Regions from separate parts of the Flavobacterium erigeronis genome, predicted to be linked through region 2. Evidence: riboswitches for the same ligand, from Rfam matches in the RefSeq annotation. Region 2 holds a riboswitch; the other holds the start of a gene.
What was found. A riboswitch is a leader RNA that binds a small molecule or an ion and turns the genes downstream of it on or off. The one in region 2 is predicted to bind cobalamin.
Positions count from the first base shown of each region.

Region 1: linked by a shared signal. The riboswitch ahead of ACWA1F_RS22885 (TonB-dependent receptor plug domain-containing protein) and the one ahead of ACWA1F_RS08840 (TonB-dependent receptor) in region 2 are both predicted to bind cobalamin.

Region 1 is NZ_JBSKGP010000014.1:71,653-83,261, reverse strand. It holds gene ACWA1F_RS22920 (iron chelate uptake ABC transporter family permease subunit) at 1-625, opposite strand, end outside; gene ACWA1F_RS22915 (ABC transporter substrate-binding protein) at 628-1,770, opposite strand; gene ACWA1F_RS22910 (DUF5522 domain-containing protein) at 1,865-2,230, shown strand; gene cobU (bifunctional adenosylcobinamide kinase/adenosylcobinamide-phosphate guanylyltransferase) at 2,330-2,854, shown strand; gene cobT (nicotinate-nucleotide--dimethylbenzimidazole phosphoribosyltransferase) at 2,916-4,595, shown strand; gene ACWA1F_RS22895 (adenosylcobinamide-GDP ribazoletransferase) at 4,757-5,554, shown strand; gene cobC (alpha-ribazole phosphatase) at 5,539-6,072, shown strand; cobalamin riboswitch at 6,138-6,341, shown strand; gene ACWA1F_RS22885 (TonB-dependent receptor plug domain-containing protein) at 6,369-8,222, shown strand; gene ACWA1F_RS22880 (YncE family protein) at 8,226-9,260, shown strand; gene ACWA1F_RS22875 (S41 family peptidase) at 9,410-10,873, opposite strand; gene ACWA1F_RS22870 (RNA polymerase sigma factor) at 11,256-11,609, shown strand, end outside.
Region 2 is NZ_JBSKGP010000003.1:518,219-529,827, reverse strand. It holds gene ACWA1F_RS08850 (DUF4440 domain-containing protein) at 15-923, shown strand; gene ACWA1F_RS08845 (alginate export family protein) at 993-2,327, shown strand; cobalamin riboswitch at 2,370-2,572, shown strand; gene ACWA1F_RS08840 (TonB-dependent receptor) at 2,688-4,736, shown strand; gene ACWA1F_RS08835 (DUF5074 domain-containing protein) at 4,733-5,878, shown strand; gene ACWA1F_RS08830 (cell surface protein) at 5,891-7,087, shown strand; gene ACWA1F_RS08825 (DUF5074 domain-containing protein) at 7,302-9,581, shown strand; gene ACWA1F_RS08820 (NAD(P)H-binding protein) at 9,840-10,478, shown strand; gene ACWA1F_RS08815 (GAF domain-containing hybrid sensor histidine kinase/response regulator) at 10,646-11,609, shown strand, end outside.

The DNA of each region.
Region 1 (11,609 bases), on a different contig from region 2:
AGAATGTCAAAACTATAATAGTAGTCCAAGAAAGGTTTCCGAGATTTCCCATAGACCAGAAAGTAAATTTCTGCAGCTGTTCTGCGGTGCTAAAATAAGTCAAAACACTAACAATGGCGGTTGTAAAACTTCCAAACATCAATCCGACAATTAAAATTGCCATTGTATCGCGTAAACGTTGCGAAACGACTAAAACTAGAAAAAGAACTAATGTGCTTCCTAATGTTGATGCCAAAACAATTCCGTAAGAAGACAATGCAATTACGCTTAAAAAAGAAGGCAGAAATCCTGCTCCTAAAATCACAAAAGCAACGCCTAGACTTGCGCCAGAACTCAATCCTAAAACATAAGGCCCCGCAAGCGGATTACGAAATAAAGTCTGCATCAAAAGTCCGCTCATTGAAAGTCCCGTTCCGACTAAAACGGCAGTGATCGCTTTTGGCAAACGGTAATTGATAATAATATATTCCCAAGTTGATTTTGCCGCATGCCCTCCCGTTAAACTAGCAAAAACATCTTTTAGCGGAATGGTAACCGATCCTAAACTAATGCTGGCAAAAAACATTACTAAAAGACTTAATGCCAAAACGGCAAATAAAATGGTATTTCGAGTTTTACTTACCAAAATTAATTCAGTTTAGAAGCAAAAGTAAATTCGTAGCTCGTCAATAAATCAGGATGGAAAATCTTAATATAATCTTTCAAAACCAAATCTGGTCGGCTTGGCGCCAATTCATAATAAACCGTTCCTCCAGTTGCTCCCAATTTTCCTTCAAAATTGTAAACACTTTTATTTTTAAAAGCATCAAATTCAGCATAATGCGGATTTGCTTTTTGCAATTCGTCCAAACTTCTAAAAGAGCCCGAAGCAATCCATACATTGGCCTCTTTTGCTTTGTCCAAAACTTTTTCAAAAGACAAACCTTCGCTTCCTGTCCCCTCTAGATCAGCCCATAAATAATTAGATTTCGCATCTTTCATAAACTGCGCAACCCAGCTGTTTCCTTTTGCAACATACCATACATCTTCGTACATCGTACCATATAAAACTTTTGAAGTTGCAGGTTTCTCATGAACCAGTTTTTTTGCTTGATTGTAACTGTCTACTATTTTATCAAACAGCTCTTTCGCTTTAGCTTCTTTTCCAAACAAAGCGCCGTAAAGTTTAATCCATTCAGCTTTTCCAAGCGGAGATTGTTCCATCCAATCGCCTTGAATTAGCACATTCAATCCGCTTTTTTTAAGATTATCCAGCATCGGATTATTGTTATCAATACCAAAAGTAACAATCAAATTGGGTGACAATTCTATCAATTGTTCAATATTTAATTTTTCATTTTGTCCAACATTTTTCACAGAACCTTTATCAATTAATACTCTGGTTTTTTCAGAAGAAATATAATCAGTATGCGGAAATCCGACCAATTTATTCTCCACTTCCAGCATTTCTAAAAAAGGAATATTGGTTGTTGAAGTTACCACAATGGTTTCTAGAGGAACTTTTATAGAAGGATATTTTTTTAAACTGTCTGGAATTTGCGCCTCTTTTTCTTCTAAAATATAAGTGAATTTTCCCTTAGCATTTGGCCATGGATTGCTAACTTTCACAATCGAATAACCTTCGTTTTTTACAATGGAAAGTCCCGATGCAAATTCGATACTTTCTTTGGCAGCGATAGATTTTACAGTATCTTGCGTTTCATTTTTTTTACAGCTGATTACAATAAAAAGTAAAAAAACGACTTGTAATTTATGGAAAAAATATTTCATGTTTTATGTTTTGTGTGGTCACAAAGGTAAATCAATTTCTATTTTTTTTGTTTACCTTTATTCCTACAAATTTAAACAAATAGCCTTTTATTTGATGAATGTACCAAAAACAAAAATCTGCTCCAGTTGTGAAACTGCTTTTTCCTGCGGCGACACTTCACCCGAAAATAAGTGCTGGTGTAATGATTTCCCACCTATTTTCAATCTTTCAGACGGAGGCGATTGTCTTTGTCCCGCCTGCTTTAAGGAAGCTTGCGAAGATAAAATCGATGCTTATGTCGAAACTGTAACTCCCAAAAAGGCTCTTAATAATAAGGCTATGTTTTTGCCTAAATCTGATAATTTAATTGAAGGAATCGATTATTATATTGAAAATGGCAATTATGTTTTTAAAGCTTGGTTTCATCTAAAAAGAGGAACTTGCTGCGGAAATAACTGCCGACATTGTCCTTACAAGTAATTATGAATTATAAATTATGAATTATGAGTTGGCCTTGATAATTAATTTATAACTTGGCAGAACTCATAATTCATAATTCAAAACTTATAATTAATCAAAATGATTTACTTAATCACCGGCGGCGAACGTTCTGGAAAAAGCAGTTATGCTCAGAAACTGGCTTTAGAACTTTCTAATTCTCCTTTATATGTTGCAACTGCCAGAAAATGGGACGCTGATTTTCAAAATCGAATTGATCGCCATCAGCAAGAAAGAGACGAGCATTGGACTAATATTGAAAAAGAGAAATTTTTAAGCGAAATTGATTTTTCTGGAAAAACGGCCTTGATTGATTGCGTAACGCTTTGGCTGACTAATTTTTTTGTTGACACTAAAAACGATGTGGCTTTAAGTTTAGAAGAAGCCAAAAAAGAATTCCTTGAAATTGCTAAACACGAAAATGCGAATATCATTATCGTAACAAATGAAATCGGAATGGGTGTTCATGCAGAAACTCATATTGGAAGAAAATTTGTTGAACTTCAAGGTTGGATGAATCAATTTATTGCCGCAAACGCCGATCAGGTTGTGTTGATGGTTTCCGGAATTCCGGTTAAAATAAAGGGAGAAAATTCCAAATTTTAAATTCCAAATTCCAAAGCTAAGCCTTACCTTTACTAGAATGTTTTTAATTTTGGAATTTAAAATGAGCAACCTAGACGATATCTTAAAATCACGCCGCGACACCCGACATTTTACTGCCGATGAAGTGCCCGACGAAGTAATTCAGAAAGCACTGCAAGCTGGACATTGGGCTCCGTCGGTCGGACTGACTGATGCTACAAGATATTATCTTATCAAATCGGATGAGGTTAAAACGTCTATTAAAAAGCTCTTTTTAGATTACAATAAAAAAGCGGAGGAACTAACCGACAATCCAGAACAAAAAGAACTTTACAGATCGCTGAAACTAGAAGCAATCGAAGAAGCACCAATCGGACTTATAATTGCTTATGACCGTTCTGTTTTAAATCAGTTTACAATTGGAACTATTGGCAGCAACGAAGCAGTGAAATTTAGTTCGGTTTGTGCGGCGCAGAATATCTGGCTTTCGCTTACAGAACAAGGTTACGGAATGGGCTGGGTTTCGATTTTAAATTATTATCAGTTTAAAAAAATCCTCGATTTACCCGAAAATATAGAACCGCTTGGTTATTTCTGCATTGGAAAACCAGCTACTAATTATAACAATCAACCAATGTTACAGCAATTGCATTGGAAACAAAAATCGGAAGCTCCTATTTGTTCTGAAATTAAAGAAATTCATTCAATAGCTATTCCGGATTTGGATTTAAAATCAGAAAACAAAATCCAGAATAAATCTGATTTTCATTCTCTTTTACAAGAAAAAATAGATTCTAAAACTAAACCTGTTGGTTCTTTGGGCACTTTAGAATCTTTGGCTTTTCAGATGGCATCGGTTTTTGAAACTTTGAATCCGAAAATTACCAAGCCAAATATTGTCGTTTTTGCTGCTGATCACGGAATTGCAAATCATGGCGTAAGCGACTACCCACAAGATGTTACGCGGCAAATGGTGACTAATTTTCTAGAAGGCGGCGCTGCCATAAACGTATTCTGCAAACAAAACAACATCGAATTATCCATTGTAGATGCTGGAGTGAATTATGATTTCCCAACAAATGCCAAATTAATCGATGCCAAAATTGCTAAAGGAACGCAGTCTTTTCTGCATGTCCCTGCAATGAGCGAAGCTGAAGTTCAATTGTGTTTCGAGAAAGGAAAATCGATTGTCGAAAATATTGCAAAATCGGGCTCTAATTGTATTGGCTTTGGAGAAATGGGAATTGGAAATACTTCAACCGCTTCTGTTTTAATGAGCCTTTTAACTGGTTTTCCTATTGAAGAATGCATCGGAAAGGGAACTGGAGTTGAAAACGAAAAACTGATTCTGAAACAAAATTTACTCAAAAAAGCAATTGATAATTATTCTGGTCAAGCCGAAATACTATCTCAACTTTCTTTTTTTGGAGGTTTTGAAATTCTTCAAATGGCTGGCGGTATGCTTGAAGCTTTTGAAAATAAAATGTTGATTCTGGTTGATGGTTTTATTTGTACGGTTGCTTATTTAATTGCTTATAAAATGAATCCGAACATCAGGCAAAACGCTGTTTTTTGCCACTGCTCTGCCGAAAAAGCACATTCGCAATTATTACATTATTTAGAAGCAAAACCAATTTTAAATTTAGATTTACGTTTGGGAGAAGGCACAGGATGCGCTGTTGCTTTTCCTATTTTGAAATCGGCTGAGGCTTTTTTGAATGAAATGGCTAGTTTTGAAAGCGCGGGGATTAGTAGGAAATAAAATATTTTCCTTAAACAAGATTTATTCGCAATTTTGTCATTCTGAGGAACGAAGAATCGCACGCGCATATCGACAAAGATTGAAGCTACACTTTGTGGAGTTCCTAGTGCGATTCTTCGTTCCTCAGAATGACAAAACTGATTGAAATTAATCATAATCAAATGAAAAAAGAACTACATATTTTCTTTACCTGTTTAATGTTTTACACCAGAATTCCATGCCCAAAAAACATTACACATCATCCAGATTATTTAAATAAAGCCACAAGATATTTTCCTTTTATTGGATGGATTGTTGGTAGTATTTCATTTTTTGTTTATTCTGTATTTGCCTTTTTTCTTTCTACAGAAACAGCCGTAATATTAGCAATCATTGCTTCTGTTCTGACAACAGGCGCTTTTCACGAAGACGGTTTTGCAGATGTCTGTGACGGTTTTGGAGGAGGATGGACCAAAGAAAAAATTTTGATTATTATGAAAGACAGCTCCATTGGCGCTTATGGAGCAATCGGGTTGGTTTTACTTTTTTTATTAAAATTCAAATTGCTTTCAGAATCTATTCTGCTATTTCAAGTTTACGATTCTGAAGCAGTTTTAAAAATTTTCCTTTTATTTATTTCTGCTCATTCTTTGAGTCGTCTCGCGGCAATCAGTATTATTTTTACACATGAATATTCTCGAGAAGATGCTTCGAGCAAAAGCAAACCCATTGCCAAACAATATACTTGGAAAGAAGTTTTTGGTTCTTTCTTTTTTGGTTTAATTCCACTGATTGTGTTTTCCACTTTTAATTTAAAATTCCTTTTAGCCATAATCCCCGTTTTTATAACAAGATATTTTCTTGCACGATATTTTCAAAAATGGATCGACGGATATACTGGAGATTGTCTTGGCGCCACACAGCAGGTTTGTGAAGTGGTCTTTTACTTAAGTATTTTATTTTTATGGAAATTTATTTAGTTCGCCACACCGAAACCATTTGTGAAAAAGGTATTTGTTATGGACAATCTGATGTGGATATTGCTGAACCGTTTGATGAGATTTTTAATAGAATTATTTCAGAATTACCTTCAGAAGCAGCTATTTTTACTAGTCCGTTAAAGCGTTGTGTGGTTTTAGCTAAACACATTCAAAACAATATTAAAACCATTTCTTATCAAGAAGACGAACGTTTAAAAGAAATGAATTTTGGAGATTGGGAATTGAAAACTTGGAATGAAATTCCGCCCGAACAACTCAATCCGTGGATGGAAGATTTTGTAAACATCAAAGTTTCCAACGGGGAATCTTTTGTTGAATTGCACAAAAGAGTTGGAGAATTTTTATCTGAAAAAATCTCAAAAATAGATCAGCCTGTCATCATTGTTGCACACGCCGGAATCATCAGAAGTATTTTATGTCATCAAACTTCGCTTCCGCTAAAAGAGGCCTTTAATAATAAAGTGGATTTCGGAGAAGTTATAAAAATTGATTTTTAGAGCAAATTATTTATAATTTTTCATGAAACGCAAAAGAAATTTGAATAATCAATATTTTTAACTTTATCTTTGCAGCAAATTAAGGTTGTGTTCTAATTTTTAAAAACACATTAAAAGGGAATCAAGTAAATTCTTGAGCTGTACCCGCAACTGTAAGCTAAGTTCAAACGAATGCTTGCTGTTAACTACAAACCACTGTCCGCCGAGGCGAATGGGAAGGTAAACAGCAAGACGCAAGCCAGGAGACCTGCCTTTGTAACAATTATCGAGCTCTCGGGAAAAAGAGTGTAGAAGTTATGACTTTAAAAAGACTTTTTACTTTTTGTGTATTTGTAATGTGCCAGATTATTTCGGCGCAGAGCGATTCTATTACCAGTCTTAAAGAAGTTTTTGTTTCAGACAAAAATTTAAAAACCTACTCCGCTTCACAGTCTGTTTTAAAATTAAATGATTCTATAATCAACAAAAATGAAGCGCTTTTAACCGATTTATTAAACTTTAATTCGACTTTATATTTTAAAGAATACGGACGCGGAATGCTTTCTACAGTTTCTTTCAGAGGAACAACTTCTTCTCAGACAGCTGTCATTTGGAACGGAATAAATATTAATTCCCAAATGAACGGAAGTACCGATTTTAATACGATTTCAGGTTCCGATTATAATTCGATAAGTGTAAAAGCTGGTGGCGGAAGTGTGATTTACGGAAGCGGTGCCGTTGGAGGAACTGTGCATTTAAATAATGATTTGTTGTTTTTTAATCGTTTTGAGAATAATTTAAGACTGGATTACGGCAGTTTTAATACGATTGGGATTAATTATAAAACTTCTATTTCTAATAAAAAATGGAGTGCTCAAATCGGACTTTCGAAAAACAGCTCTACAAACGATTACAAATATTTAAATCGATATACTTGGAGAGGAGAACAGCGCTGGAACCAAAACGGGCAATATGATATTATTACAGTAAGCGCCAATGCTGGATATAAATTCAACGAAAATCATATTTTAAAATTTTACAGTCAGACTTCAAACACGGATCGTAATACTTCTTTGGTGACAGAATCTGAAACAAAAAGTAAGTATGTAAATGGTTTCAATCGAAACTTATTGGAGTATGATGGAAATTTCGGAAAACTGAAAACCAATTTCAAAACAGCTTATATTTTCGAAAATTACCAATATTTTGCAGATAACGCTTCAAAATATTTTACCTACGGAAAAACTGAAAACTTGATCACAAAGTTGGATGTCGATTATCATTTATTCAAATCAACACATATAAACGCAATTGCTGATTACAGCAGAACAAACGGTTACGGAACCAGTTTTGGAAGCCATATTCGAGAAATAAGTTCGGCTGCTTTATTAATCAGACAAGATATTGGTGCTGACTGGAAGAACGAATTCGGCGTTAGAAAAGAATTTACTAGCAATTACAAATCGCCTGTTTTATTCAATATTGGTTCTTCATATAAATTCAACAACTGGTACAATTTAAAACTAAATATTTCTAGAAATTTCAGAATTCCGACTTACAATGATTTGTATTGGGATCAAGGAGGAAATCCAGATTTAAAACCCGAAAGTTCTTATCAAGGAGAAATTGGCAATGTCTTTACATTTAAAAATCTGACTTGGACACAGAATTTCTATTACATGAAAATTACCGATATGCTGCAATGGGTTCCTGGTTCAGGCGGTATTTGGACTCCACAAAATCAAGATAAAGTAAACAGCTACGGAACCGAGACGCTATTGGGATGGAAAAAAAGCTATGGCAAAAACATTTTTGCCGTAAATGCAACGTATGCTTACACAGTTTCCCAAGATGAGGAGACAAAAAATCAGATCTTTTTTGTTCCGTTTCATAAAGCCACAGGAGCATTATCTTATTCTCGAAATAAAATAAGCGCTTACTATCAAATTCTTTATAACGGATTTGTTTATACAAGAGCCGACAATAATCCTGATGAAATTATTAATGATTATACGATTTCAAATATCGGAATCGATTATGATCTGAAGTTTTTAGATTCTTTTAAAGTAGGTTTTCAGGTTTTAAATCTTTTGAATAAAGATTATGAAAGTTTAGAAAACAGACCAATGCCAGGTCGCAATTTCAATGTGTATTTAACCTTAAAATTTTAATATATGAAATTTAGTAAATTACTTTTAATAGCGTTAAGCATTTCGTTATTCGCTTCTTGTTCAAGCGATGATGACGATTCTCCGAAAGGTGCTTACGACAATGGTTTTTTCATTTTAAATGAAGGATCTACAGATGCTGGAACTGTATCGTTCTCTAGTAATGATTTCAGTATTTTTACAAAAGATGCTTATAAAGCAGAAAACGGATCTGATGTACTTGGAAAATTTGTACAAAATATCTTTTTTAGTGGAGACAGAGCTTACATTATTGCTGGAGGATCGAACGTAATCACTGTTGTAAATCGTTACACATTTAAATTAATCGCAAAAATTGATTCTGGTCTTGCAAATCCAAGATATGGAGTTGTAAAAGATGGAAAAGCGTATGTAACGAATGCAAACACATATTCTTATATAAATCCAGAAACTGGAGACACTGATGACTATGTTGCTGTAATTAATTTAGCTACTAATACCGTAGAATCTAAAATTGAACTAAATGCAACTGCAAACAGATTAATCTTAGAAGATGGTAAATTATACATTACAGAACCTAACAGCAGCACTAAATTGCTAATTGTAAATATTGCTACAAAAGCAATAGAAACTGTAGAAATTGGTCTTAGTGGTGATTCTATCGAAGAAGAAAACGGCACATTATTTATTCTAAAAGCTCCTTTCACTGGATTAGGAGAAATTGTAAAAGTAAAAATATCAGATAAATCTGTCTCTAGAATACCATTTCCTGAGAGTTTAGCTGGAACGCGCGGTATGGATATTGAAAACAACAAAATTTATTATACTGCAGGAAGTGCTGTATATGCTATGGACATCAATGCAACAACTCCTTCTACAACAGCAATTATAAATTCACCAGCTACTAATATTTACGGTTTTGCAGTAGAAAACAACCGCATTTATATTGCTGATGCAGCATTCAATAAAGATAGTAAAGCTTTTATCTACAACTTATCCGGAGTTCTGCAAAAAGAATTAACTGTTGGTGTAGGTGCAAACGGGTTCTACTTTAACGATTAATTTTATCCTTAGAATTAGTTTTTGTTTTTTTATGGAAAAGGCTTTCAGTGATGAAAGCCTTTTCTATTTTCTTTTTAAAATTCCAATATTTAAATTCCAAATCCCAATTTTCAAATCCATCCAATTTTTGGAATTTGGAATTTGGAATTTTATTTTAACCCTTTTACTGGAGGAGCGGTTTGAAAATACATTCCGTGTCTTAATCCATTAATGATTTTTGAATCTGTTAAATAAGGAAGCTCTGGTCCAGAAGTAAAAATTCTTTTTGCAGCAGATCCTGTAATTTTTGAAATAGCCAGACTAAGCAAAGGTTCAGAGGTTTCTCCTAAAACACCAAAAGTATCTATATATTCTGTTTGCTGATATGTAGGCTGTAAACCTTGAGTATAATCTCCAAAACCTACAGAATTAGAAATTTTTAAAACCAAAGGCTGCATTGCGTACTTATGATTTGGATTGATTCCTTTTTTAGAAAAAAGTGTCTCAGAATCATAAATGGTATACGAACCTACGTTTTTACCTGTAGTCGTTTCTCCAATCTGAACTACATTAATATAAGGTTTCAATCCGTTAATAACCAATTCGCTCGCAGAAGCAGTACTTTCCGTCGTAATAATATAAACTGTATTTAAATTTAAACTGTTCAACGCTTTACCGTCAATATTATTTACAAATCTATAATTCAAATCTTCTAAATCTTCAGCTGTAAATTCTTTCATCAGCTTTGTATTAAACTGCGTTTTAGCAAAAACCTGATCATCAAACTGACCAGTAATCATACTAGAAAGCCTAATTGAAGAAGTAATAGCTCCTCCTCCATTATATCGAAGATCTAAAACTAAATCTGTTACACCCTGAGCTTTCAACTCACCAAATGCTTGATTTAATTTATCATCATAACCTGGGTAAAATCCATTATACATTAAATAACCAATTTTATGGCTTCCAGAAGTAATCACTTTATTAATCAAAATAGGATTTTCTTCTAAAACAGTTTTAGTCAACGCAACCGATTTTCCATTCAAAACGTATCCGCTTCCATTATAATCTGCCAAGTTTAGCGTATAATTATCTGAGTTTAATAATAGTTCCTGATAATTTGAAACAGTCAATTTTACGCCATTCACACTTGTAAACAAGTCTCCACGTTTAATTGCTTTTGTAGAAGCATCAGAATTTGGTATAATGTAGCGCACATAACCTACCACATCATTTGAACCTGCAGCAACACGGCTCAATCTGAAATCGACACCATTATTTTTTGTAACACCGCTTAATTCCTGTTCTAGAACAGTATAATCGTCAACAATCCAGCTGAAACGGTCAATGGCGTCATTTGGATATTTACTTTCTGGCTTGTACAATAAATCTTCAAACAAGTCTTCAGGTTTAGAATACCCCTTTAAAAATTGATTAAAATCGGGTTGCAGATTTCGTCCATCGGCTAGATTTGGCACATCGCCCTGCCATAAATAAACTTCATTTAATCCTCTCCAGATAAAATTATTAATTTGTGTATCTGCTGGAGCAGCAATATCGTCCTGATCTTCACAAGACTGCAAAGAAAAAGCGAACAAAAAGAGTAAAAGAATGCTCTTGAAAGTTGTTTTCATATCGTGTAGGTTTCTATATTCTGAATAAACGTAAAAGTAGTATCTTTAGTTTTAGCTTTATCATTAAAGCAGTATTTTTTTTACATAAAAAAGCGCAGAGTCACTAAGACAATTAAACCATATAAGTAATATCAGATAATTTAAGCTATTTTAAAAATAAGCTTATAACTTACTATGATTAAAAAAACTTTGCGCATTTGCGGTAACAAATATAATTGCCACTCGTCTTGAGCTAAGAGAATTAAAGTATATAAGATAAATTAATTATTCTAAAATGAACTTATATAACTTAAATGGTTTAAAAAAACTTTGCGCTTTTGTTGTAACAAATATAATTGTGCCTCGTCTTGAATATATAAGCTAACGATTAACCATCCAATTAATGAACCAAGTTGTATTTATAGAATTAGTAAATCCTTTTAAAGACAAAGTTTTTCGTCTGGCAAAAAGATTGCTTACCAGTACTGAAGAGGCCGAAGATGCCACTCAGGAAGTAATGGTAAAATTATGGAACAAAAAAGATAATCTGGAAAGTTATAATAGTGTCGAAGCTTTAGCCATGACGATGACCAAAAATTATTGTCTGGATCAGTTAAAATCGAAAAGAGCCAGTAACCTGCAAATTGTTCATAACAACTTTACCGATCGGCAGCCGCAATTGGATAAAAAACTAGAAGATGAAAATACTCTAGAATGGGTCGAAAAAATTATAAATGAGATGCCCGAACAAATGCAA
Region 2 (11,609 bases):
AAAACAAATAAAATATGACCAAATTGATTTTAGCCTTTCTGTTTTTGGCAATTGGCGTTTTTGGGCAAGAAAATAAAACAGATTTAGGCATTAGAAAACAGATTGAAGAATATAACACTTCTTTTGCTACCGCTTTTACACAAGAAAATAAAAACGCCTTACTAAAAGCCTATACAGAGCAATCCATTTTGATGCCCGAGCACAGCAGACAGCGAACGGGTAAAAAGGAAATCGAAGCATTTTACGAACAATGGCTCTCTCAAGCCGAAATTGCTTCGTACGAAAAAACGATTCTGGAAGTACAGGATTTCGGGAATTACGTTCTTGAAATTGGAAATTTTACCCAAAATCTGATCGTAAAAACTTTGGAACCCTTTTCTTATTCTGGAAAATATGCTGTTTTATGGAAAAAGTCGTCGAAAAATAAACCGCTTACTATTGCCGCAGAAATTTGGGGTTCAACAAGTTATTTCGACGATAAAAACATTCCTGAAATAGACGATGCTGCAATTTCGCCAACTAAAGAATATATTTCTTCGGATAAATTAACTTTAGAATTAAAAAAAAGAAATAATACGATTAAAAAACTGGTTCAAAATAGGCAAGGAGCAGAGCATGCAAAATTGTTTACGCCAGATGCAATGTATCTAACCTATTATACTCCAATTCTTTCGGGCCAGAAAGAAATCACCGCTTATTTTACCGAACATGAAAAACCAGGAACATTGCGTATCGAACAAATTTCGATTCAAACTTCAGGAATTATCAATGCCAATAAAGCCATTATCGAATTTGGTTTTTACAGCGTCGATTGGCGCGATGGAGACAGCCACGGAAATGTAAAAGGAAAGAGTATAAATGTTTGGAAAAGAGATAAAACAGGTAAATTAATGCTCTTTCGTCAAATCGTAAATCATGATTGATAATTATAATAAGGATATCACAAACTAAGATATTAATGTGAGGGAAGATATGTCTACTAAATACTATATTTGTATAGTAATTCTATAGGATTTGTATATATGGTGTTAAAAGGCATATTGAAAGCGGTTTTCTTTTTGTTTGTAATTATTATAGCTGATAATGCAAATGCACAGGAAAATGGCAGTTTATCACAGCAGTTTCAAATGAATATAGAAATACGTCCGAGAGCAGAATACACTTCCAATTATATACTTCAGCCAAACGATTCGATTGATCCTTATTTTTATATTACGCAGCGAAACAGAATTTCTATGTTATATGCTCGTGAAAAATGGCTTATAAAATCTGATGTACAAGAAATTCATTTGTGGGACGAAGCAAATTCTAGTTCTAAAGTCGGAAGCGTTAATTTTTGCCAGTTGTTTTTAGAAACAAAATTCAAGTCATTCAACTTTCGTTTAGGAAGACAAAGCGTTTTATTAGACAATGGCAGATTATTTTCGGATGCGCCCTGGGCCCAGCAGGGAAGGGCGCACGAAGGAATTCGAATTATGAAATATGGTAAACATTTTGCCAACGATTTATTTTTTCTTTTTACCAGAAAATACAATACCAGTTTTGAATCTGCTTATTCGCCTGTAGCGTCCAATAAATATAAGTATTTGCTGGTGTATAATTTCAGTTATAATGTGAATCCAAATTTTGCTTTTAATTCCATAAATACCGTTGATTTTTTAGAAAAATCAAATTCAGAAACACTTTATACTCGCGCAACAACTGGAGGAAGAATTGAATTTAGAAAGAGACAATGGTACTATACTTTAAATAGTTATTTTCAATTTGGTCAAAATCAAAAAGGACAGCATTTGTTTGCCTATTATTTCCAACCAGAAATAAAATGGTCTTTGCAAAAATCTACTTTGCGTTTAGGAGCAGAAATCATTAGCGGAAGCAGCTCCAACTTAAATGCACAACACTCAGATGACTTTGATGTTTTGTATGGAGTTACTTGGAAATTTAATGGAAACATGAATGTTTTTACCCGTTTTCCTGCTGATGTTGGCGGTAAAGGTCTTGTAAATCCGTACTTATTTTATTCGTTTCAGATAAATTCAAAATTATCACTTCGTTCCGATTTTCATCTTTTTTATACGCAATATCCTTTAAAAAACAATTTAAATCAGGAAATGTCAAGATTTTTAGGATTTGAAAATGATATTTCAATGAAATATGCTCCTATTAAAGAACTGGAAATTAATGCAGCATTTTCATTTTACAAAGCAACAGATTCCATGATAAATCTTCCAAAAATACAAGATGTAAACCAATTATCATATTGGAGCTATTTGATGGTTTCTTACTCCTTTAATGCGGTCAATTTTAGAAGAAACAAAAAAATATAGCCTTTAAAATCTTTCCAATTTACATTTATAAAAGATAATTATATCTTTGCGCCAGATTTTGGTCTGCTTTTTCAATTCATAAAAAGCAGTTAAAAGGGAATCAGGTGTAAATCCTGAACAGACCCGCTACTGTAAGTTCTATATAAGTCCTTAAACATTACTAATGCCATTGTTCGCCGCGGTGAATGAGAAGGCCGTTTAAAGATGGAATAAGTCAGGAGACCTGCCACGATCACATAGTTTAAAACTTTCGTGGTATGAAGTTGATGACAAGATAATGACCTGCTATTTAGGATAGTAGGCCTGTTTCTATGTTTTTGTAATTATTGCATCACGTAAAGTTTATTTAATAAAATCGTGATGTATAATTTGAAGAAAACTTTACTTTTTATTTTTTTACTAATTGTTCCTTTTTTGCTTCATTCTCAAGCGGTGACGGATAGTTCGCGGGTTTTAAAAGAAGTTATTTTAAAGGGAAAACCGTATCAGGAAGTCATTCCGGTACAAAGTCTTTCGGGCGTTCTGCTCGAAAACCTGTCGGCTCATAATGTTGCCGATGCACTTCGCTATTTTGCGGGAACTCAAATTAAAGATTATGGAGGAGTTGGCGGACTCAAAACGGTTGACGTCCGTAATATGGGAACGCATCATGTCGGCGTTTTTTATGACGGAATTCAGCTAGGAAATGCGCAAAACGGCGTAACCGATCTAGGAAAATATTCGCTTGACGACATGGAATCTCTCACGATGTACAATGGTCAGAAAAGCGAAATTTTTCAGTCTGCCAAAGATTTCGCGTCAGCTTCAACGATTTATTTACTCACCAAACGACCTTCTTTTTCCAATAATAAGAAAACCAATCTGCTGGTTCGCTACAAAACCATGTCGATTGATTATCATGATCCTTCTTTTAGATGGGAACAAAAACTGAGTGACAAAGTCAGTATGAGTGTCAGTTCAGAATACATCAAATCAAACGGGCAGTATAAATTTCGATACAAAAGAAAAAATCAAGACGGCAGCGTTGCTTACGATACCACAGCAACACGATGGAACAGCGATATTGAAGCTTTTAGATTTGAATCGGGTGTTTTTGGCAAAATAAATAAAGGCGTTTGGGATGCCAAAGTATATTATTATGATTCAGAAAGAGGCGCTCCAGGCGCTATTGTCGAAAATAAGTTTCGTGATGGTTTTCGCCAATTCGACAAGAATTTCTTTTCTCAGGCTTCTTTAATAAAAGACGTTTCAGAAAAGTACAAATTACAGCTAAAAGGAAAATTTGCTTACGATTATACCCATTACATTGCTAGAGATACGACCAATGTTTTAGGAGAAACGGTAACTGAAGGCGCGCAATCTGACGATAGTTATTATCAGCAGGAAGCCTATTTTTCGGCAGTGAATATGTATAGCATTTTACCCACTTGGGATGTTTCGCTTTCAACCGATTTTCAATACAATAAATTAAACGCGACGAGAAGAGGAATCCAAACGCAATTTTCTTTTCCTCAGCGTTATACGGCATTGGTTTCTCTTGCGACTTCTTACCGATATGAAGGTTTTAAAGTTTTAGGAAATGTACTCACAACCCGCGTTATCGAAGAGGTCAAGTACAATGCTAAAGCTCCGAATAAAACCGAGTTTACTCCCGCGTTATTTCTAGGTTATACGCCTTTCAAAAAATACGATTTCAATTTAAGAGCATTCGCTAAACGAATTTTTAGAATGCCAACTTTCAATGATTTGTATTACACCATGGTCGGTTCAAGCACTTTGAGGCCAGAATATATGAATCAGTACGATGTTGGTTTTGCTTATAATTTCTTAGTGAAAGAAAGTTTTTTAGACAGATTATCTATTCAGGCAGACGCTTATTATACCAATACAAAAGATAAAATTGTGGCAGCGCCAACGGGAAATTTATTTCGCTGGATGATGACGAATATTGGTCAGGTAAAAGGAAAAGGAATTGAAACGGTTTTGAATATGGCTACTCATATTGATAAAGTAAACCTAACCGCAAATCTGACGTATACGTATTCTCAAAGTCAGGATTTTACAAAGTTTGTTGGTTTAGAAATGTCGTCTTACGGCGATCAGATTCCGTACACGCCTTGGCACAGCGGATCTGGAATTCTAAATGCGGGTTACGAATCTTGGAACTTCAATTACAGTTTTATTTATGTTGGAAAACGCTATAATGGAAATGTCAATAATATTAAAGTGAATGAAGTTCAGCCTTGGTACACGCACGATTTGGCGGTTCAGAAATCTTTCGCATTCAAAAATCACAAATTGAACGGAGCGATTGAAGTCAACAATGCTTTTAATCAGCAGTACGAAGTGATTTACAATTATCCGATGCCGGGAAGAACATTCAAATTTATAATCAGTTTTGAGTTATGAAAAGGACGATTTTAAAAATAGTATTTGGTTTAAGCATAGCCATTTCTTTGGTTTCCTGCCGCGAAGACGAAACGATATTTCTTTCTTCGGATGTTAGTGTTGCGGCGCCAAGAAGCGAGGGTAAGATTGAAGGATTTTACTTGCTCAACGAAGGAAATATGGGAATGAACCGTGCAAGTCTGGACGTTTTTAATTACAGAACAGGAAATTATAAGACAGATGTGTATTCAGAAAGAAATCCTGCTGTTGTAAAGGAATTGGGAGATGTTGGAAATGATATTAAAATCTACGGAAACAAAGTATACGCTGTCATTAATTGCTCAAACAAAGTAGAAGTTTTAGAAAAATGGACGGCAAAACGCATTAAGAAAATCGATATTCCGAACTGCCGTTATGTGGCTTTTTATAAAGACAAAGCGTATGTGAGTTCGTATTCAGGACCTGTTGCTATCAATCCGAATGCTGAAATCGGTTTTGTTGCCGAAATTGACACGACTTCTTTAGAAATAAAAAGAAAAGTGACCGTTGGCTATCAGCCAGAGCAAATGGTCGTTCACAACGGAAAATTGTATGTTGCCAATTCTGGCGGTTATCGAGTTCCGAATTACGACAGAACGGTTTCGGTAATTGATTTGGAAACGTTTACAGAAATTAAAAAAATAGATGTTGGTATTAATCTGTACAGCATGCAGATTGACAGCCGAGGCGATATTTATGTGAGTTCACGAGGCGATTACTACAACACGCCATCGAACCTTTTTGTGATTGATACGAAGACAGATGAAAAGAAAATGCAGCTCGATATTCCGGTTTCTGGAACTTGTCTTGTTGATGATTTACTGTATTACTATAGCGTTTCTTGGAGTTATCTGTCGGGCTCGAATAAAGTGAGTTACGGAATTTTGGACACGAAAACCAAAAAAGTAATTACAAACCAGATTATTACCGACGGAACAGACAAAAAAATCATGATTCCGTACGGACTTCAAGTGAATCCAGAAAGCAAAGAAATCTACATTACTGACGCTCAAAACTATGTTGTAACCGGTTATATCTACTGTTTTACGCCCGACGGAAAATTAAAATGGAAAACGACCGCTGGGAATATTCCAGCTCATATTGCTTTTATCACTAAAAAATAAACATTAAAAACAATGAATAAAAACCTTTTAAAAATTGTTTTGTCTCTAATTCTATTTTTAGGATTGGCAGCCTGCAGTAAAGATAACGATGAAGGAGATTTGCTTCCCGCAGAAGTACTGAAAGAATCGTATACAATTGATCGATTTAAAGTGCTGAATATTGCGACGATTCTTCCAAGCACTGCAAAACTGACTTGGAGTATTAAAGATTCGATTATTTCAGATAATGTAGAATTGGATTTTATTAGTCCGTACCAGAAAAATTATCCATTGACTTTAAAAGTAGAAATTAATGGAGAAACTAAAGTGTACAATTCGTCCATTAATGTTGTAAAAGAAACAGGAACGTACAGTAAATATATTTCTAATGTATTTGATTTTCGTCCTGCTGTCGGGCAGTTCACCAACGGAATTCCACAATATACAGAAGGAAATACTGAAGCCAATATGATTTCTGCGGCTAAAAAAGCAATTGCTGGTTCTAATACGACTATGATTTCATTAGGAGGTTTTGGCGGTTATGTAGTTTTTGGTTTTGACCATACGATTCCGAATATGGAAGGTCGTGATTTTAAGATTTTAGGAAATGCTTTTTGGGGAAATGAAGCCAACGAAGCGCGTTCAGGATCTTGCGAAGCAGGAATTATTATGGTCGCGTACGACAAAAACAAAAACGGAAAACCAGACGAAGACGAATGGTACGAAATCGCAGGCAGTGAATATTTTAAAAACACGACTATAAAAAACTACGAAATCACTTATTTCAAGCCTGATGCGAGCAAATCGCCAGTGGCTGGAACTGAATTTTGGCAGGTTGATAACGAATACATCAAATGGCAGGATAATGCTGGAAAATCAGGTTTTAAAGTCCAAAATGTATTTCACGACCAGAATTATTATCCACTTTGGATTGCCAATGCTTCTTATACTTTAAAAGGAACTAGAATAGCTGATAATTTCTACGACCAAAGTGGAGAAGGTTCGTATTGGGTTGGCAAATCGTTTGAATTTGGTTACGCCGATAATGCTCCAAATAATGACGAAGCTTCGAATATTGATATTGCTTGGGCGGTAGATAAAAACGGAAAATATGTCAAACTTCCAGGAATTGATTTTGTAAAAGTCTACACCGCAATCAATCAGGAAGCGGGCTGGTTGGGCGAAGTTTCTACGGAGGTTTCTGGAGCTTATGATTTGCATCTTAATTAATTTTTTAAAACACATAGAAACATAGATTTTGAAACTTAATAAAAAGCGTTTCACTTTGCTTGAAAACACATAGCAATTATGCTGAATTACACGGTTAAACTTTGTCAAAGTTTGAAACTTTGACAAAGTTGTAGTGAAAACATAAACACTATGTTTCTATGTGTTTTAAAAAAAAATAAAAACACATTAACACAACATTTTAAACAAATAAATTATGAAGAAAAACTACTTAATAGTACTCATGCTATTCTTTGCGTTTCTAACCAATGCGCAGATAAAAGTTCAAGGCGTTCCTAGAAACGATTTGAAATTAAAATCGGTAACGCAAAAACAATTAAAAGCACAAACAGCCAATGCTATCACTTTTGATGATATTCAATTTTGGGTAGGAACAGGCGCGAATCATGCGGCATTTGTGGTACAATGGAATGACAATAAAACTTCGGATGCTTTGGTTTGGGGATTTAAATGGGATGGAACAGCAACGGGCGAAGATATGATTAAAGCCATTGCAAAAGCTGATCCCCGCTTTTTTACCTTGCTTTTACAAGGCACTCAATTCGGATCTGCGATTGGAGGTTTTGGATTCGATTTGGACGGAGCAGGCACAAACGGACTCTATAAAGGCATTGATAAAACCTTTCCTTTTTATCCTTTTGATGGTATAATTAATACGTCTGCTTACGATTTTGATTCTTATACGGTTATCGATACCAATGATCACTGGCAGTCAGGATGGACTACTGGATATTGGTCGTATTGGGTTAAAGATCCAACTGATAGCGATTTTGGCTATTCTGGCTTAGGAGCTTCTTCTCGCGAATTGCAAAACGGTTCTTGGGATGTTTGGAATTTTAATCCAGGTATGCAGCCAGCTGATCTTGCCACAACTTTTACTCCAGTTGCTACTTATTCTAAAACGATAGATTTTACTAAAGGCTATTTTATGGTAAATGAAGATTGGTTCGGGCACGTGAATGGATCTGTAAATTTTATTGATGCTAACGGAAACGTTCATTACAGAGTATATAGTGAAGCTAATGACAATCATACTTTTGGTGCGACTACACCATACGGAACTATTTATGGAGATAAATTTTATTTTGTTTCCAAGCAAGAAAAAGATGGCGGAGATACGCAGTACATTCCAGGTGGAAGATTGGTTGTTGCCGATGCAAAAACGATGAAAAAAATTGCTTCATTTGAAACTATTGGAGGAGGAGACGGACGCTCTTTTGTGGGTATAGACGAAAAAACAGGTTACATAGGCGCTTCAAACGGTGTTTATCTTTTTGATATTGAAAATATGAAAGTGGGAAGCCTGATACCAACAACAGGCGGAGGAAGCCAATATGCGGGACAAATTGGAAATATGATTCGTACTTCGCAATATGTTTTTGCTGTAAAACAAAGTGCCGGAATTTTGGTTATTGATCCTAAAACAAATACGGTTATAAAAACCATTTCTGGCGCGTTTCATTCGGTTACACAGGCCAAAGACGGTAGTGTTTGGGGAATTCAAGAACAGAAATTGATCAATATTAATCCACTGACTTTTGACACAACAGTTTATGCTATTCCAACAACTAAATATTTAGGTTCTTGGGGCGCTTGGAACGCGGGAAGTTTTACTTACAGCAATACAGAAAATGCGTTGTATTGGAATAATAACGTAAGCAGTTTTGTGGCAGGCACAAAGATTATACGATTTGATATTGTGACAAAAACATTCAACGAAAATTTTGCTACACTTCCTGGACAAACAGGAACTTACAAGCAAATTTTGTATGGTGCAGGATTACGAATTGATCCAGTTTCGGGGAATTTAATTGTAAACACAACAGAAAGCGGATTTAGTTTTCATTATCAGAAAAACTGGATTCATACTTATGATACCACGGGGAAATTAATCGACACAAAAGTCCTAAACGATTATTACTGGTTTCCAGCAATGGCAGTGTTTCCAGATAACGCAGCGCCAGTTGTCAATTCAATTTTGCCTTCGCAAGTTTCAACGGGAAGTCCGACGATTATTGATTTGAAAACAGTCGTTTCAGATGAAGACAATTTATCGGCAGCGATCGTAAAAACAATAAAATCAAATAGTGATAGCAATATTGTTTCAGCAGAAATTAATGCGAACGAAGAATTAATTCTAACGCCAAAAAATGGTGGAACTGCAACCGTTGTAATCAGTTTTAATTCGAATGGAAAAGTGGTCGAAAAATCGATCTCAGTTGATACGTCTGTTCTAGGAAGAGATGAATTCACGAAAGTACAATTGTCAATTTATCCAAATCCAGTATCAAATTATCTGAACATAAGCACAGAAGACGAAATCAAAAATGTTGTGATCTATGATGTGACAGGAAGAACGATTAGTACGCGGTTAAATAACAGCCAAATCGACGTAAGCAATTTTGCTAAAGGTTTTTATATCATTAACATTGTGACGGATAAAGCGACTTATACGCAGAAGTTTATTAAAAATTAGAAAATTAGAAAATTAGAAAATTAGAAAATTAGAAAATTTTTAAACTAAACCTCTTTGCTTCTGTAGTAAAGAGTTTTTTTTGCTTTTACTTTTCCAATAATATTTAGAATAAAAGATAATCTGCAAGATCTGCTAGATCTGCGGGAGAAAAATTACTCTCGCAGATCTAGCAGATTTTGGAGATCATAACTATCAGCAACTTCTATTAAAAATTATTTCAAACAAAGCCTTATATTTACTATTAATAAATCCTTTATTATGAAAGCATTGGTAATTGGAGCGACAGGCGCAACGGGAAAAGAATTAGTTAATCTGCTTTTAGAAAGTAATGATTACGAAGCAGTTTCCATCTTTGTAAGACGTTCAACAGGAAAATCGCATCCCAAATTGACAGAACATGTTGTCGATTTTTCAGATGTGAATTCATTTCAAAATTTAATTACAGGAGATGTTCTTTTTTCATGTATTGGAACAACTTTAAAAGACGCAGGTTCAAAAGAAAAACAGTGGAAAATCGATTTTGATATTCCAGCCGAATTTGCTGCTGCTGCCAAACAAAACAACGTGCATTCTTTGGTTTTGGTTTCTTCGTATGGCGCTTCCGCGAAAAGCAGTGTTTTTTATTCGATGATGAAAGGAAAACTGGAAGAGCATCTTCAAGGACTCCATTTTCCTCAATATATTGTTTTTAGACCTGGACCGCTTATTCGCGAAAATTCAGATCGCTGGGGCGAAAAGATTTCTATAAAAATCATTAAAGCACTAAACACAATCGGACTTTTTAAAAATCTAAAACCCATTACTACAGCTTTTTTAGCCGAAAAATTAGTAAAAGCGCCAAAAGTACTTTCAGATGGAAATACAACGCTAGAACTTAAGAGGATTTTAGAGCTTTAGTCGTTTAGTCCTTAGTGCTAGTTTTTAATATTTAGTCAGTCTACATAGTCAAAAGACTAGGGACTTAGGACTAAAAAACTAGGGACTAAAAAAAAACATAAAAACGCGGTCAAGCAAGAGTTTTAGACTAATTTTGCCTTATCTTTATGCACTTTACCGCCTTAAAAATGAATAAGAATTACCCCATTCCAGAAAACGAACTTCAACGTTTAGCTGCCCTTAAACGTTATAATATACTCGATACACTTCCTGATGATGCTTTTGATGATGCCACAAGACTAGTTTCATATATCTGTGGTGTGCCAATTGCCCATATTTCTTTTATTGATGAAGACAGACAGTGGTTTAAATCGGAGATTGGAATAGGCGTTTCTGAGGTTCCTCGAGAAATCACTTTCTGTAATTATACTATTTTAGATACCAAAATTGTAGAGATAAACGATACACATTTAAACGATCGTTTTAAAGACGATCCCAATGTTACCGGAGGTTTTAATGTGCGATTTTATGCAGGAGTTCCGCTTACAACGCCAGATGGTTATAACATCGGAACTTTATGTGCGATTGATCACGTAGTTAAAGAACTGAATGAAAATCAGCGAAATGCGCTTTCTATTATTGCCAAACACGTTATCGCGCAATTGGAATTAGGCACAAAAAACAATCAGCTTTATGTTCAGAGAAAAATTGCAGAACGTGCTGTTTTGGCAAGAGACAGTTTTTTGGCCAATATGAGTCACGAAATCAGAACGCCTTTAAATGCAATTACTGGTTTTACAGATTTACTTGCGCAGACAGAACTCGATGATACACAGCGAGATTATATTGAAAGTGTGCAGATTGCAAGCGAAAATTTACTTCTGATTGTAAATGATATCTTGGATCTTTCTAAAATGGAATCAGGAAATTTATCTATTGAGAGCGAGCGTTTTAATCTGAAGAAAACCCTCAAACACGTTTACAATTTACTGAAAGTAAAAGCACAGAAAGATGTAGAATTTAATCTGTTTTTGGATGCCGAAATGCCCGATATGGTAATTGGCGATCAAGGGAGGTTGAATCAGATATTGGTAAACCTTATTGGCAATTCGCTCAAATTTACAAGTGAAGGAGAAGTAACCGTTTCTGTAA